2 regions of the Streptomyces sp. JH002 genome follow, and region 2 is predicted to be linked to the other one. Evidence: predicted binding sites of a transcription regulator. Region 2 holds the regulator's gene; the other holds the start of a gene.
What was found. Region 2 encodes HrcA, which represses chaperone genes, less so after heat shock. Its sites were predicted from a motif close to TTNGCACTCNGNNNNNCNGAGTGCNAA; they were not measured.
Positions count from the first base shown of each region.

Region 1: a site for HrcA is predicted at 2,811-2,837, ahead of H7827_RS18390 (FmdB family zinc ribbon protein). Genes of this name have one in related genera too.

Region 1 covers NZ_CP087989.1:4,002,911-4,011,368, reverse strand. Annotated here, with positions in the region: gene H7827_RS18400 (penicillin acylase family protein) at 1-915, opposite strand, end outside; gene H7827_RS18395 (potassium/proton antiporter) at 1,172-2,737, shown strand; gene H7827_RS18390 (FmdB family zinc ribbon protein) at 2,847-3,218, shown strand; gene H7827_RS18385 (S-methyl-5'-thioadenosine phosphorylase) at 3,215-4,054, shown strand; gene H7827_RS18380 (hypothetical protein) at 4,144-4,788, shown strand; gene mscL (large conductance mechanosensitive channel protein MscL) at 4,870-5,424, shown strand; gene H7827_RS18370 (organic hydroperoxide resistance protein) at 5,454-5,864, opposite strand; gene H7827_RS18365 (MarR family winged helix-turn-helix transcriptional regulator) at 5,983-6,477, shown strand; gene H7827_RS18360 (AMP-binding protein) at 6,505-7,179, opposite strand; gene H7827_RS18355 (P1 family peptidase) at 7,270-8,430, shown strand.
Region 2 covers NZ_CP087989.1:4,613,707-4,622,164, forward strand. Annotated here, with positions in the region: gene H7827_RS21080 (DUF3097 domain-containing protein) at 1-751, opposite strand, end outside; gene H7827_RS21085 (MBL fold metallo-hydrolase) at 757-1,437, opposite strand; gene hrcA (heat-inducible transcriptional repressor HrcA) at 1,627-2,643, shown strand; gene dnaJ (molecular chaperone DnaJ) at 2,644-3,786, shown strand; gene H7827_RS21100 (16S rRNA (uracil(1498)-N(3))-methyltransferase) at 3,808-4,554, shown strand; gene H7827_RS21105 (methionine/alanine import family NSS transporter small subunit) at 4,625-4,744, opposite strand; gene H7827_RS21110 (sodium-dependent transporter) at 4,741-6,276, opposite strand; gene H7827_RS21115 (S41 family peptidase) at 6,410-8,458, shown strand, end outside.

The sequences.
Region 1 (8,458 bases), 610 kb from region 2:
CGTGTACTCACCGGAGACCACCCACGAGTTGGAGCCGATGCCGGGGCCCGCCGGGCCCAGCAGCGCCGGGATCTCGTCCAGGGTCGCGGCCAGCGCGCCCAGCTGCGTCCCCACCCCGCCCACCGCGTCATCGGCGGAAGACCCGTCGGCCGAACCGTCGGCCGAACCGTCGCCGGCGGTCCCCGAGCCGTCGCCCTGGTCGCCGATCGCCTCGACGATCGGGTTGTTGCGGTCGTACGGGTAGCCGGGGTACAGCTCCTCGATCTGCTCGGGGCTCAGCCGCCCGGCGAGCAGCGAGCGGTCGACCTCGTCCTCCATGTTGCCGCGCAGGTCCCACGCCATGGCCTTCAGCCAGGCCACCGAATCGACCGGGTCCCACGGCTCGGGCGCGTAGTCGTTGAGGAAACCGAGCGCCGCGTACTCCACCGAGAGCTCGGCGCCGCTGCGCGCGCCCAGGTACGAGTTCACGCCCTCCGCGTACGCCTCCAGGTACGCCTTGGTCTCCGGCGCCAGCTCCTCGTCGTACTCCTGCTGCGCGATCTGCCGCCACCCCAGGGTGCGCAGGAAGGCGTCCGTCTCCACCTGGCCCTCACCGAACATCTCCGAGAGCCGGCCGGAGGTCATGTGCCGGCGGACGTCCATCTCCCAGAACCGGTCCTGGGCATGCACATAGCCCTGGGCGCGGAAGAGGTCCTCGGCGGTGTCGGCGTACAGGCGCGGGATGCCGTTGCCGTCCCGCTGCACGGTGACCGGGCCGTTCAGCCCGTCGATTTCTATCTCCCCCGACACCTGCGGGTAGGACGCCCGCACGGTGCTCACGGTCCAGAAAGCGCCGTACCCCAATCCGGAGAGGACGATCAGTACGACAGCGATCACGAACACGCGGAGGCGTCGCGAGGGCTTGTTGGCGGGCATCTGTGTCCTTCACAGGCCTGGTGAGCGGATGGAAGCAACCATAGACATACGGCCACTGGGGTGAGCCTACGGGGAGTCACCCGCCGCGAGGGCGCGCGTCATAGCAGGGTGAAATCCGCGCGAATCAGCGCAATGGCCAACGCGTCACGGGGGTTCCGGCGGGCACGGGAACCGCGCGGCCCCCGGGAAGCGCCGACGGCCGCGAGAACAGGGGCGGGCACCGGGCCGGGGGCGACGAGGACGAGAGGACGCGACGCTGACGGTCGACCGCCTCAACGAGTTCCTGCTGCTGTGCGCCCTGGTCCTGCTGGTCGCCGTCGCCGCCGTCCGGCTCACCTCACGCAGCGGACTGCCGTCCCTGCTGCTGTATCTGGCCATCGGCGTGGTCCTGGGGCAGGACGGCCTCGGCCTGGACTTCCACGACCCGGAGACCACCCAGGTGCTCGGGTACGCGGCGCTGGTGGTGATCCTGGCCGAGGGCGGCCTGTCCACCCGCTGGCGCGACATCCGCCCCGCGGTCCCGGCCGCCGCCGTACTGGCCACCGCCGGGGTCGCGCTGAGCGTGGGGATCACGGCCGCCGGCGCGCACTACCTGGTGGGCCTGGAGTGGCGGTCCGCGCTGGTGATGGGCGCCGTGGTGTCCTCGACGGACGCCGCCGCGGTCTTCTCCGTCCTGCGCCGGGTGCCGCTGCCGCGCCGGCTGAGCGGCCTGCTGGAGGCGGAGTCGGGGTTCAACGACGCGCCGGTGGTGCTGCTGGTGGTGGCCTTCTCCGACCTGGGCGGGGGCGGGGGCGGCCCCTGGAGCGGGGGCTGGGCGGGCGGCGGGCACGCCTGGTACGTCCTGGTACCCCTGATGGCGCTTCAGCTGGCGATCGGCCTCGGCGTGGGCCTGGCCGTGGGGCGGCTGGGTGAGCTGGCGCTGCGGCGGGTGGCGCTGCCGGCCTCCGGCCTCTATCCGATCGCGGTGGTGGCGCTGACGGTGCTGGCGTACGCGGCGGGCGCGCTGGCGGGCGGCAGCGGCTTCCTGGCCACCTATGTCGCGGGTCTTGTGCTGGGCAACGCGCGGCTGCCGCACCGGCCGGTGACGCGCGGGTTCGCGGACGCCCTGGCGTGGCTGGCGCAGATCGGCCTGTTCGTGCTGCTGGGACTGCTGGTGGAGCCGTCCGACCTGCTGCGGGACTTCTGGCCGGCGGTGCTGGTCGGGGCGGTGCTGACGCTGGTGGCGCGGCCGGTGTCGGTGGCGGTGTGCACGACGCCCTTCGGGCAGCGGTGGCGGGAACAGGCGCTGCTGTCGTGGGCGGGGCTGCGCGGCGCCGTCCCCATCGTGCTGGCGATCATCCCGGTGGTGGCGGGGGTGCCGGACAGCGACCGGATCTTCCACATCGTGTTCGTGCTGGTGGTGGTCTTCACCCTGGCGCAGGGGCCGACGCTGCCCGCGCTGGCGCGCCGGCTGCGGCTGGGCGGCGAGGCGGGGGCCGGGGTGGAACTGGACATCGAGTCGACGCCGCTGGAGCGTCTCGGCGGCTTCGGGCATCTGCTGACGTGCGCGGTGCCGCGGCGGTCCCGGATGGCCGGAGTGGAGATCGCGGAGCTGCGGCTGCCCGCCGGGGCGGCGGTGATGCTGGTGGTACGGGGCGGCACGGGCTTCGTACCGGCCCCGTCGGCGGTGCTGCGGGAGGGGGACGAACTGCTGGTGGTGGCGACGGAGCCGGTGCGGGACGAGGTGGAACGGCGGCTGCTCGCGGTGAGCCGGGGCGGGCGGCTGGTGGGCTGGCTGGGCGGGCGCGGCAGCACGGGAGTACGGCGCGGCGCCCGGCACTGAGGAGCGCCGTTGTGGGACCGGTGGGGGTCGGCAGTGGACTTCCGTACCCGGAATGTTGCACGATGGACCGTCGTTAGCACTCGGTGGAGAAGAGTGCCAGGAGGATCACGTGCCGACGTATCAGTATCAGTGCACCGCGTGCCAAGAGGGCCTCGAAGTGGTGCAGAAGTTCACCGATGACGCGCTCACCGAGTGCCCCAGCTGCCAGGGGCGGCTGAAGAAGGTGTTCTCGGCGGTCGGCATCGTCTTCAAGGGCTCCGGCTTCTACCGCAACGACAGCCGTAACAGCTCGTCGAGCAGCAGCCCGGCGGCCTCCTCGGCCCAGAAGGCGGACAGCGGCGCCAAGACCGAGAAGAAGTCGGGTTCCGACGCCTCCTCCGCGGGGTCCTCCGGGTCCTCGTCGGGCGGCGGCACCCCGGCGCCCGCCGCGTCCTCGTCGTCCTCGGCCTCGTCCTCGGCCGGCTCGACCTCCGCCGCATGAGCGCGGCCGAGGCGGAGATCGGCGTCATCGGCGGGTCGGGTTTCTACTCCTTCCTGGACGATGTGACCGAAGTCACGGTCGAGACGCCGTACGGGGCGCCCAGCGACTCCCTCTTCCTCGGCGAGATCGCCGGCCGCCGGGTGGCGTTCCTCCCGCGGCACGGCCGCAAGCACGGACTGCCACCGCACCGGATCAACTACCGGGCGAACCTGTGGGCGCTGCGCTCCCTCGGGGTGCGCCAGGTACTCGGCCCGTGCGCGGTGGGCGGACTGCGCCCCGAGTACGGGCCCGGCACGCTGCTGGTGCCCGACCAACTGGTGGACCGCACCAAGGGCCGCGCGCAGACGTACTACGACGGCGAACAGCGCGAGGACGGCCAGGTGCCGAACGTGGTGCACTTGACGTTCTCCGACCCGTACTGCGCCACCGGGCGCCGGGTGGCGCTGGCCGCCGCCCGCGGGCGGGGCTGGGAGCCGGTGGACAGCGGCACGCTGTGCGTGATCGAGGGCCCGCGCTTCTCCACCCGCGCCGAATCGCGCTGGCACGCCGCGCAGGGCTGGTCCGTGGTGGGCATGACCGGCCACCCCGAGGCGGTGCTCGCCCGGGAGCTGGAGCTCTGCTACACCTCGCTGACCCTGGTCACGGATCTGGACGCGGGGGCGGAGAGCGGCGAGGGCGTCTCGCACGCCGAGGTGCTGGAGGTCTTCGGCCAGAACATCGGGCGGCTGCGCGAGGTGCTCTTCGACGCGGTGGCCGCGCTGCCCGTCACGGGTGAGCGCGACTGCGGGTGCGCGACGGCCCTGCTGGGGCAGGAGCCGGGCATAGAGCTGCCCTGACCCACCCGTGTGGGTGACGGAGTTATCCACAGCCCCGGAGTTTTCCCCAGCCTGCGGCGAGGTCTCGCGCCGCGGGACACAGTGGCCGCATGACAGCGACCACAACACCCCCACGCGATTCCCCCGCCCCCTCCACTTCCGCTGCTCCGCCTTCTCCGGTCTCCATCTCCGGATCTGTCTCCGGGTCCGACTCCGGCCACGGCTCCGGCTCCGCCCGTCCCGTGGTGCCGGCCTTCGCGCCGCTGCGCCCGCGCGTTCGGCGGTTCGGGCTGCGGCAGCTGGTACGGGGCCGGGCCCGTGGCGGGGCGGCGGGCCTCGCGGTGGCGGCTGCCGTGCTGGCGATGGCTCTGCCCGGCGACGCGCCGGCCCCGGGGAGGGAGCCAGTGACGGTGACGGTCGCCGACGCCCGCGAGGGCCCGCCGGCCGCGACGAAGGCGCCACCGGCCGCCGAGCGGGTCTCGGCTGCGGTCCGGATCGCCGACGCGCAGGTGGTCCGGCTGCTGGCGCCCGGCGACGAGGTGGATGTCCTGGCCGCCGATCCCGGTTCGGCGGACCCGGCCCGGGTGGTCGCCCACCGGGCGGAGGTCACCGAGGTTCCGGTCGAGCAGGCGGCAGGTGAGGCGGGGTTTTCCGGTGAGCGTGGCGCGCTGCTGATTCTCTCGGTCTCCCCCGCCACGGCGGCCGAGCTGGCGGGTGCGGCATCCGGAGCACAACTGGCGGTATCCCGATGGTAGTTCGAACCGATTGGACACGGAATGCCATTGTGGTGCACCGTGCGGGGTCCGACGCGGATCACATTCCAGAAGGACAGTGCAGTGAGCGAGACCAAGGGAATCCTGAGCGGATTCAAAGAATTCCTGATGCGCGGGAATGTCATCGAGCTGGCGGTGGCGGTCGTCGTCGGCGCCGCGTTCACCGGAATTGTGACGTCGGTGGTCGAGGGCGTCATCAACCCGATGATCGGCGCCTTCGGGACGCAGGATCTCGACAAGTACGAGCTGTGCCTGACGGGGGACTGCGACGCGGCGGGTGGAGCGGCGATCCGCTGGGGCTCGGTGCTGACCGCCTCGCTGACCTTCCTGATGACGGCCGCCGTCGTCTACTTCCTGATGATCATGCCGATGAACCGCTTCAACGCCCGCCGGGCCGCGAAGGCGGGGCTGCACGAGGAGCCGGTCTCCAAGACCGAGCTGGAGATCCTCATCGAGATCCGCGACGAGCTGATCGCCCAGCGTGCGGCGGGCACGGAAGCGGGCACGGAAGGGGCGCCGGCACTGGTCGGCCAGCGCGGCGCCCCGAACGGCGCGAGCGGGGAGGACACCGGCGCGGATACCGACACGGCATCGGGCTCCGGTTCCGGCAACCGCTGACGGCGGGCGGCCTCCCCCGCCGCCGCCTCCTACTCGACGACGAGCCGCACGTCGATGTTGCCCCGGGTGGCCCGGGAGTACGGGCACACCTGGTGCGCCTGGGCCACCAGCTTCTCCCCGGTCTCACCCGCGAGCGCGTCCGGCAGTTCGACACGCAGCGTCACCGCGAGACCGAATCCCACGCCGTCCTTGCCGATACCGACCTCGGCGGTGACGGACACCTCGCTGGTGTCGATCTTCTCCTGGCGCCCCACCGCGCCCAGCGCGCTGGCGAAGCAGGCGGCGTAACCGGCCGCGAACAGCTGCTCGGGGTTGGTGCCCTTGCCACTGCCGCCGAGCGCGGGCGGCGGGGCGAGGGTGAGGTCGAGCTGACCGTCGGAGCTGACGGCCCGCCCCTCACGTCCGTTGGCGGTCGCGATCGCGGTGTACAGCGGTTCCATGACGGTCTCCCTCATCCACTTCGCCGATGGCCGGCTCTCCTGACTCCTCAACCTAAGCACACAACTAAGTTGTGCACAACTAAAACGCGGACAAGGAACCCCCGGTATCGTGGTGACCATGAGCACCGAGCCCACCACCCCCTCACCCGGCCCGCCGCAGCCACCACCGGGGGAGGACGTCCTGCGGCTGCACCACCAGATCTGCTTCTCCCTGCACGCGGCATCGCGCGCGTTCGGAAGCGTCTACCGGGTGGTGCTCAAGGACCTGGGGCTGACCTACCCGCAGTATCTGGTGATGCTCGTGCTGTGGGAGCACGGCGAACTGCCCGTGAAACGGATCGGCGAACTGCTGCGCCTGGAATCGGGCACCCTGTCCCCGCTGCTCAAGCGGCTGGACGCGGCCGGCCTGGTACACCGCGAGCGCAGCGCCGAGGACGAGCGCTCGGTGACCGTGCGCCTCACCGAGCGGGGCACCGCCCTGCGGGAACCCGCGCTGCGGGTCCCGCAGCGGATCGCCACGGCCACCGGCCTGTCGCTGACAGAGGTGGCCGAGCTGCGGGAGCGGCTGAACCGCCTCACCGAAGCCCTGGACACCGCCCGCCTCGACGACTGACCCACGCCCCTTACCGGGCGCACGGCCTCACAGGTGGTGCGGAGGCTTCTCGTTCAGGAACCGGATCAGATCGCCCGGCGTGCCGTCCTCGGCGGGACGGTCGCCCCAGCCCTGATCGGTGTCATCGGCGGAACGGCGCTCCAGCGGGTCGTCGAAGATCAGCGCCGCGGGCACGGCCGCCGGCGCCGGCCGGGACGACGACGGGGCGACGGGCTTTTCGGGGGTGCTGCTCATGACTCCAGCGTACGGTCCGCCCGGGACCGGTCCGGCGTCGAGCGCCTCGTGCCACCACACATCCCGCCCGGGGGTCCAGGGCACGGGCCTGGCCAGCTGCTGCACCACCAGGACGGAGTGGACGTCGGGACAGGCCCATAAGGCGCGGTCCAATCCGGACTTGACGTCCCGGACGGTGCCGTCGACGGAACAGCTCCCGGCGGTTATCACCACCCTGGCGCCCGAGGTGCGGATGCGATGGCGGATGAAGCCCAGGTGGTCCCCGACCGGGAGCGTCAGACGCAGGGCCTCGAGCCTGATACAGGCGAGGGTCACCACCACCGACTCCAGGGACATGGGGAGCAGGACGGCGACCCGGTCCCCGGGGCGCACGCCGAGCTTCGCCAGCGCCACAGCCGCCCGCTCACCCTGTTCGAGGAGCTGGGTGTGGTTGAGCACGTCGACCGGGCCATGTTGATCCACCATCATGACGGCAGCCTGACGGGAGGCGATTGACGTCGGCTAAACGACCGCTGTACGCCTGGCCCACTCACTGCGGAGCGTGGTAATGCTGCTCATATGAGTAATCCGGAGTGGCCTACGGGGCCCGCTGACGCTCTGACAGACGTACCCGGTATCCGGGTCGGTCATGCCCAGCGGGTCGGGGACGGCTGGCTGACGGGTGTGACGGTGGTGCTGGCCCCGGAGGGCGGCGCGGTGGGCGCGGTGGATGTCCGGGGTGGCGGCCCCGGCACCCGGGAGACCGATGTCCTGGACCCGCGGAATCTCGTGGAACGGGTGGACGCCGTCGTGCTGACGGGCGGCAGCGCCTTCGGACTGGACGCCGCGTCCGGAGTGGTCGGCTGGCTGGAGGAGCACGGCCGGGGTTTCCGGATCGGCCCGGAGGCCGGTCAGGTCGTGCCGATCGTCCCGGCGGCGGTGCTGTTCGACCTGGGCCGCGGCGGCGACTGGCGCGCCCGCCCGGACGCGGCCCTGGGCCGCGCCGCCGTCGAGCACGCCGCATCCCAGGAGGCCGGCCCCGGCGTGCCCGTCGCCATGGGCACGGTCGGCGCGGGCACCGGAGCCACCACCGGAGCGGGACCGGGGCGGCTGGAGGGGGAGGGGGGAGGGCCCCCGGGGGCGTGGTTCAAGCTCAAGGGAGGGATCGGGACGGCCAGCGCCGTGCTGCCGAACGGCATCACCGTCGCCGCGCTGGCCGCGGTCAACGCGGCCGGCTCGCCGATCGACCCCGACACCGGCGCGTTCTACGCCGATGACCCCGGCCACCCGCTGCCTGCCCCGGCCCAGCACGCGCGGGCCCGCCGTCTGCTCGCCGAGGCCCACCGCACCAACACCGGCCACTCCCCCACCGCCGCCCGGCCCCCGCTGAACACCACCCTCGCCGTGATCGCCACCGACGCCCGCCTGTCCCCCGCCCAGGCCCAGAAACTCGCCGGCACCGCGCACGACGGACTGGCCCGGGCCATCCGCCCCGTCCACCTCATGACCGACGGCGACACCGTCTTCACCCTCGCCACGGCCACCCGCCCCCTCACCCACCCCGACGGCACCCCACCCGACCCCGAGACGCCCATCGAGGGCGCGCTGATCCTCTCCGAACTTCTCAGCGCCGGCGCCGACGTCCTCACCCGCGCCATCGTCAAGGGCATCCGCGCGGCCACGGGAAGCGACACCCCGGGCGGCCGCTACCCCGCTTACCGCGAGCTGTACGAGAACTGACGGAGCCGCAGGGGCGGGGACAAACCCC
Region 2 (8,458 bases):
TCCCCAGGATGTGCTGCCAGGCGGCGCCGGTGTTGGCCGGCCAGCCCAGGGCGCGGCACACCCCCGTCTTCCAGTCCTGGCCGCGCGGCACCCGCGGCCAGGCGGCGATGCCCACCGAGGACGGCTTGACCGCCTCCCAGATGTCGATGAACGGGTGGCCCACGATCAGCACGTTCGGGTCCGTCACCCCGGCCGCGATCCGGGACTCCTTGGACCCCGGCACCAGATGGTCCACCAGCACCCCGAGCCGGGCGTCGGCACTCGGCCCGAACTCCTTCACGATCGCCGGGAGGTCGTCGATGCCCTCCAGATACTCGACGACCACCCCCTCGATCCGCAGGTCATCGCCCCAGACCTTCTCCACCAGCTCCGCGTCGTGGCGCCCCTCCACATAGATGCGCCCGGCGCGCGCCACCCGGGCCCGTGCCCCGGGGACCGCCACCGAGCCGGAGGCGGTCCGCGCCGGCCCCGACGGGGGACGGGAGCCGGCCGGCCTGGGCAGGGTCAGCGTCACCGGATTGCCCTCCAGCAGGAAGCCGCGCGGTTCCAGCGGGAACACCCGCCGCTTGCCGAACCGGTCCTCCAGCGTCACCGTCGGACCCTGCGCCGTCTTCTCGCAGCGGATCACCGCCCCGCAGTACCCGGTGCCGGCCTCCTCCACCACGAGACCGGGCTCGGCCGGCACCTCGGGCACGGGGGCGGACCGCTTCCACGGCGGGGTCAGGTCGGGGCCGTACTCTCTGCTGCGCATGGCCGTCATTGTGCCCCGGCGCGTGCGGCGAGAAAGGCGCGCTGGGCGCGTACGAACGCGGCGTCCACCACCGCGCCGTGCCCCGGGACGTAGCGGGCCCGCGGGCCGCCCAGCTCCAGCAGCCGGTCCAGCGCGGCGGGCCAGGCGGCCGGGTCGGCGTCGGGCCCGGCCTGCGGCTCGCCCGACTCCTCGACCAGGTCGCCGCAGAAGACGATGTCGTCCACCTTCACCACCACGTCGTGGGGGGTGTGCGCGGGGCCCAGCCGCGCCACCGACACGGTGCGCCCGCCCCCCAGGTACAGAGAGAGCCGCGATTCCACCGGCTGGGCCCGTACCCCCGCCAGCGCCGCCGCGCCCTTCGCCGCCTCCGCCTCCGGCATCCCGTGCCGTACCGCGTCCGCCGCCAGCTCCGCCGGATCGCCCAGCTCCCCGTACACCCGTGCCCCGGGGTAACCGCCGGCCCCGAGGACGTGATCGAAGTGCGGATGGGTCAGCACCACCCAGCGCACCGGCAGTCCCAGCAGGCCGCGCAGCTCCGCCCGGATCGCCCCGGCCGCGTCCGGGGAGGGGCCCGCGTCCACCAGCAGCACCCCGCGCGCGCCCGCGATCGCGCCCACCGTCTCGTCCCAGCCGGGCAGCCGGATCCGCAGTACGCCCGGGGCAAGCTCTTCCCAAGAGGTCTCCACAGTGCGAAGTTAACGTCACGGAGCGGGGCATGCTCTGCCTTACGGGGCTCCTCCCGCGATACCGTCGGGCGGTCGCGCTTTCCCTGGCCTTGCTACCCGGCCGTACACTGGTCCAGGGATTGGCACTCGGAGTGGATGAGTGCCAGGACGGTACTGACGGGAATGCGGCCGGACGGGAGGTGTCGCTGCATGCTCAGTGAACGCAGACTGGAAGTGCTGCGGGCCATCGTCCAGGACTATGTCGGCACCGAGGAGCCGGTGGGTTCCAAGGCGCTGACGGAGCGGCACAACCTCCAGGTGTCCCCGGCGACGGTGCGCAACGACATGGCGGCGCTGGAGGAGGAGGGCTACATCGCCCAGCCCCACACCAGCGCCGGACGGGTGCCCACCGACAAGGGCTACCGGCTGTTCGTCGACAAGCTCGCCGACGTCAAGCCGCTGACCACCGCCGAGCGGCGCGCCATCTCCAGCTTCCTGGAGGGCGCCGTCGACCTCGACGACGTCGTGGGCCGTACGGTGCGGCTGCTGGCCACGCTCACCCGGCAGGTCGCCGTGGTGCAGTACCCCTCGCTGAGCCGCTCCACGGTGCGGCACGTCGAACTGCTCTCGCTGGCCCCGGCCCGGGTGATGCTGGTGCTGATCACCGACACCGGGCGGGTCGAGCAGCGCATGGTGGACTGCCCGGCGCCGTTCGGGGAGACCTCGCTGGCCGATCTGCGGGCCCGGCTGAACAGCCGGATCGTGGGCGAGCGCTTCGCCGAGGTGCCCCGGCTGGTGCAGGACCTGCCCGAGTCCTTCGACAGTGAGGACCGGGGCACGGTGTCCACGGTGCTGTCCACCCTGCTGGAAACCCTGGTCGAGGAGACCGAGGAACGGCTGGTCATCGGCGGCACCGCCAATCTGACCCGGTTCGGCCAGGACTTCCCGCTGACGATCCGGCCGGTGCTGGAGGCGCTGGAGGAGCACGTGGTGCTGCTCCGGCTGCTCGGCGAGGCCAAGGACACGGGTATGACCGTCCGCATCGGGCATGAGAACGCTCATGAGGGGCTGACCTCCACATCGGTCGTGGCGGTCGGCTACGGTTCCGGTAACGAGGCGGTCGCGAAACTCGGCGTGGTCGGACCGACCCGCATGGACTACCCCGGAACGATGGGAGCGGTGCGCGCAGTGGCACGGTACGTCGGACAGATCCTCGCGGAGAATTAGGTGGCGACGGACTACTACGCGATCCTGGGCGTGCAGCGTGATGCCTCACAGGACGAGATCAAGAAGGCCTTCCGCAGACTGGCGAGGGAGCTGCACCCGGATGTGAATCCGGACCCCAAGACCCAGGAGCGGTTCAAGGAGATCAACACCGCCTACGAGGTGCTCTCCGACCCGCAGAAGAAACAGATGTACGACCTCGGCGGGGACCCGATGGGTCCCGGCGGCGGGGCGGGCGCTGCGGGATTCGGCGGGGCGGCCGGGTTCGGGAACTTCTCGGACATCATGGACGCCTTCTTCGGCACCGCCCAGCAGCGGGGCCCGAAGTCGCGCACCCGGCGCGGCCAGGACGCCATGATCCGGCTGGAGATCGACCTCAAGGAGGCGGCCTTCGGCACGACCAAGGAGATCCAGGTCGACACCGCCACCGTGTGCAACACGTGCAACGGTGAGGGCGCCGCGCCCGGTACCTCCGCGCAGACGTGTGACATGTGCCGGGGCCGGGGCGAGGTCTCGCAGGTCACCCGCTCCTTCCTGGGGCAGGTCATGACCTCGCGGCCGTGCCCGCAGTGCCAGGGCTTCGGCACGGTCGTCCCGACCCCGTGCCCCGAGTGCGCGGGCGACGGCCGGGTACGGTCGCGGCGTACGCTCACGGTGAAGATCCCGGCCGGTGTCGACAACGGCACCCGCATCCAGCTGGCGGGCGAGGGCGAGGTCGGCCCCGGTGGCGGACCGGCCGGCGACCTGTACGTGGAGATCCGCGAGAGCGCGCATCCGGTCTTCCAGCGGCGCGGTGACGATCTGCACTGCACGGTCACCATCCCGATGACGGCGGCGTCGCTCGGCACCAAGGTGCCGCTGGAGACGCTGGACGGCACGGAGGAGGTCGACATCCGGCCCGGGACGCAGTCCGGCCAGTCGATCCCGCTGCACGGCCGGGGTGTGACGCATCTGCGCAGCAACGGGCGCGGTGATCTGGTGGTCCATGTCGAGGTGCAGACTCCGTCGAAGCTCGACCCCGAGCAGGAGGAGCTGCTGCGGCGGCTGGCGAAGCTCCGGGGTGAGGAGCGGCCGCTCGGTCAGTTTCAGCCGGGGCAGCAGGGACTCTTCTCGCGGCTGAAGGACGCCTTCAACGGCCGTTCCTGAGAAAGGCGTTACGGAAGAACGATGACGGCTCCGGTCTTTGTGACGGACGGACCGCTGGCGGGGGCCCGGGCGGGTTCCTCGCTGACCCTGGACGGCGCCGAGGGCCGGCACGCGGTGTCGGTGCGGCGGCTGCGGGTGGGCGAGGAGGTCGTCCTCACCGACGGCGCGGGCACCGGCGCCGCCGGCTCGGTCGCCGCCGTCGAGGGCAAGGACCGGCTGGTGGTGACGGTGGACGCGGTCCGCTCCGAGCCGCCGGCCGCCCCCCGGATCACAGTGGTGCAGGCCCTGCCGAAGGGCGACCGCGGCGAAGTGGCCGTGGAGACCATGACCGAGACGGGCGTGGACGCGATCGTGCCCTGGGCCGCCGCCCGCTGCATCACGCAGTGGAAGGGCGAGCGTGGGGCGAAGTCCCTGGGCAAGTGGCGGGCGACCGCCCGCGAGGCCGCCAAGCAGTCCCGGCGGCTGTGGATCCCGGAGGTCGGCGAGCCGATGGGGACCGCGGCGGTGGCGAAGCTGCTGGCGGGCGCGGCGTTCGCCGGGGTGCTGCACGAGTCGGGCACCGAACCCCTGGCCGCCGTGCCGCTGCCTCCCGAGGGGGACATCGTCCTGGTGGTGGGTCCCGAGGGCGGGGTCGCGCCGCAGGAGCTGGAGGCGTTCGCGGCGGCCGGGGCGCGGCCGTACCGGCTGGGGCCGACCGTGCTGCGCACCTCCACGGCCGGGACGGCGGCGGCGGCGCTGCTGCTGACCAGGACCGGCCGCTGGGGCTGAATCCTCTTCACACGCCGGAGGCCGCCGTCCTTCTCGGGACGGCGGCCTCCGGCGTGCGTACGGGTGCGTGTCAGTCCTCCGGGTGCTCCGGGTGCTCCGGGTGCCGGACCAGCTTGACGACGGCGCCGATCAGGCCGCCCCAGACGATGATCATCGCGACGGTCATCATGATGATGGCTCCGGTGCTCATCGCGGATCCCCCTTCGTCAGCAGGTCATGGTCGTCGGTGAGAGCCGGGCTCGGCCGCCGCCACGGGATGAGGGAGAGCACGATGCCGACGACGAGTGCCGCCAGGGCCACTCCCCAGCCCGCGTAGAGCAGGAACGAGGTGGGGAGCTCGCCGTAGTTCTCCTGGAACTCGTGCACCAGGCTGTCGATCATCATCCAGCCGAGCACCACGGGGGTGACGACGCCCAGGCAGATCTTCCACCAGCGGCCCAGCAGGATGGAGGAGGTGCCGTCCGCGTTCCGCTGGAGGGCGGGAAGCCTGCGGCTGATCCAGCTCACCATGATCAGCAGCACCAGAGCGGCCAGCGCGATGCCGTACTGGTTGATGAAGTGATCGGCGGCGTCCAGGAAGTACAGGCCCCCGTTGGTGGAGAACAGGGCGATCGACACCACGCCGGTGGCGCCGCCGACCACGAGCACCGACCGCGTGCGGCTGATCCCGGTGCGGTCCTCCACCGCAGCGACGATCACCTGGACGATGCTGATGAGCGAGGTCAGTCCGGCGATCACCAGCGAGCCGAAGAACAGCACGCCGAACGCCTGGCCGAACCACATCTCGGAGATCACCTGCGGGAAGGCGATGAAGGCCAGTCCGACGCCTTGGCTGGCCACCTCGTTGACTCCGACGCCCGACTGGGCCGCCATGAAGCCGAGCGTCGCGAAGACGCCGATGCCGGCCAGGATCTCGAAGGAGCTGTTGGCGAAGCCGGCCACCATCGCGGACCCGGTGAGGTCGGAGCGGCGGTTGAGGTACGAGGCGTAGGTGATCATGATGCCGAAGCCGATGGACAGCGAGAAGAAGATCTGTCCGTAGGCGGCGACCCAGACACTGCCGTTGGTGAGGGCTCCCCAGTCGGGTGCGAACAGGGCGTTCAGCCCGTCCGCGGCGCCCTCCAGCGTCACGGCACGGATCACCAGCACGACGAAGAAGGCCACCAGCAGCGGGATGAAGATCTTGTTGGCCCGTTCGATCCCGCGCCGGACCCCGAGGGCCAGGATGATCAGCGCGATGATCCAGATGCCGATCAGCGGGACGGCCACCCCGGGCACGAAGGCGCTGATGGTCCCCGGCTCGTCGGCGATCTTCAGGAAGTCGTTGAAGAAGAAACCGTTCGGGTCGTCCCCCCACGCCCTGGTGAAGGAGAAGCCGACATAGCGCACCGACCAGGCCAGGATCACGGCGTAGTAGGTGGCGATCACGAAACAGATCGCCACCTGCCACCAGCCGATCGCCTGGGTGGGGCGGTACAGCGCGCGCAGAGCGGCGGGTGGTGAGGCGCGGTATTTGCGGCCGATCGTGTATTCGAGGATCAGCAGCGGAATTCCGGCGGTGAGCAGCGCGATGAGATAGGGCAGCAGAAAAGATCCGCCACCATTGTCAAAGGCGACTTTGGGGAATCGCCAGATGTTCCCCAGTCCGATGGCTGACCCGATCGCGGCCATGAGGAACCCGGCTCGGGTTCCCCATTGTTCGCGAGGCGGCTGGTCGGTCATGTGTCGAGCGTCCTTATCGTCCCGGTACAACTGCGCGAACCGTACCAGTGTGATGAAAGTACGGCATCAGGAGTCCAGTCAGAGGACGGAAGAGGTGGTGACACAAGGGGTGCGGGCGACTACGGTCCGGTGAATGACCCTGCCTTTCTACGCACGATTTCCGCATGTGTACGGAGAACTGGTGGCCTTCGTCGCCGAGGACGATGTGTGGGTCGCCCCGCTGCGTGCCGGCGGGACGGCCAGGGCCCGGCGGATCAGCGCCGATCACGCCCCCGCCAACCACCCCCGGATATCCCCGGACGGCAGCCGGGTCGCCTGGACCTCGTGGCGGGACGGCACCCCCGAGATCTATGTGGCGCCGGTCGACGGCGGCCCGGCCACCCGGCTCACCTGGTGGGGCCACCCCGAGACCTCGGTACGCGGCTGGTGCGGCCCCGACGAGGTGCTGGCGATCAGCGGCGTGGGGCAGCCCGACTTCCGCTGGACCTGGGCCCGGGCGGTGCCACTGGCCGGCGGACCGGCCCGCACCCTGCCGTACGGCTCGGTGGGCGCCGTGGCGTACGGAGCCGACGGCGGCGTCCTGCTGCGCTCCGGGCGGATGGGGCGCGGCCGCGACGCCTCGGCGTGGAAGCGCTACCGGGGCGGCGCGGCCGGCAAGCTGTGGATCGACCGCACCGGCGACGGCGACTTCGAGCGGATCCACGCGGACCTCGACGGCAGCATCGAATGCCCGCTGTGGCAGGGCGAGCGCATCGCCTTCCTCTCCGACCACGAGGGCACCGGCGCCCTGTACTCCTCCCTCCCCGACGGCACCGGACTGCGCCGGCACACCCCCTTGGACGGGGCCTACGCCCGGCAGGCGGCGGGCGACGGCGTCCGGGTGAGCTACGCGGCGCACGGCGAGCTGTGGCTGCTGGACGACCTGGAGCCGGGCACCGAGCCGTACCGCCCGGACATCACCCTCGGCGGCCCGCGCACCGGCCGCCGCCCCCACCACCCGCCCGCCGCCGACCACCTCGCGGCCGCCGCCCCCGACCACACCGGTGACGCCAGCCTGGTGGAGACCCGGGGCGCCCTGCATCTGCTGCCGCACGGCCGGGGCCCCGCCCGGGCGCTGGCCGCCGAGCCGGGCGTCCGGGCCAGGCTGCCGCTGATCACCGGTGACCGCGCGCTGTGGATCACCGACGCCAGCGGCGAGGAGGCCCTCGCCGTCCGCCCCACCGGACCCGGGGCGGACGGCACCGCGCCCACCCTCATCGGCGCGGGCGAACTCGGCCACGTCCTCGAACTCGCCGCCTCCCCGGACGGGCACCTCGCCGCCCTCGCCCTCCTGGACGGCCGGCTGCTGTTGGCCGACCTGGACCGGGAGACCGTGCGCGAACTGGACAGCGGCCCGCACGGCCCCGTCACCGGACCGGTGTTCTCACCCGACTCGGCCTGGCTGGCCTGGTCCCACCCGGGCAAGGAGCCGCTGCGGCAGCTCAGGCTGGCCCGGCTCGCCGACACCACCGTCATCGAGGCCACGCCCCTGCGGTTCCGCGACTACGCGCCCGCCTTCACCCGCGACGGCCGGCACCTCGCCTTCCTGTCCGAGCGCAGCTTCGAGCCGGTCTACGACGCCCATGTCTTCGAGGTGTCCTTCCCGGTGGCCGCCCGGCCCCACCTGCTCACCCTGGCCGCCGACATCCCCTCGCCGCTCGGCCCGGTCCCCCCGGCACCCGCCCCCGGCACCAGCGGGGTCCGGGTGGACCCCGAGGGCCTGGACCAGCGCGTGGAGCCGTTCCCGGTACCGGCCGGCCGCTACAGCGGACTGTGCGCGTACGACGGCGGCGTGCTGTGGCTCGCCCACCCCGTCACCGGCTTCGACGGCACCTGGATCTCCCTCGGCGAACCGCCCGAGCCCCGGCAGACGCTGCACCGCTTCCCGCTCGACGGCGCGGACGACGCGACGGCCGAGGAGATCGCCACCGGCGTCGCCTCCGCCACCGTCAGCGGCGACGGGCGGCACGCCGTCCTGCACACCGGGGGCGGGCTGTGCGTCCTGCCGCTCACCGGCGACGGCGGACCCGAACGGGCGCCCGACCTGAACCGCATCCGGCTCACCGTCGACCCCGCCGCCGAATGGCGCCAGATGTACGACGAAGCCGGCCGGCTCATGCGCCTGCGGTTCTGGCGCACCGAC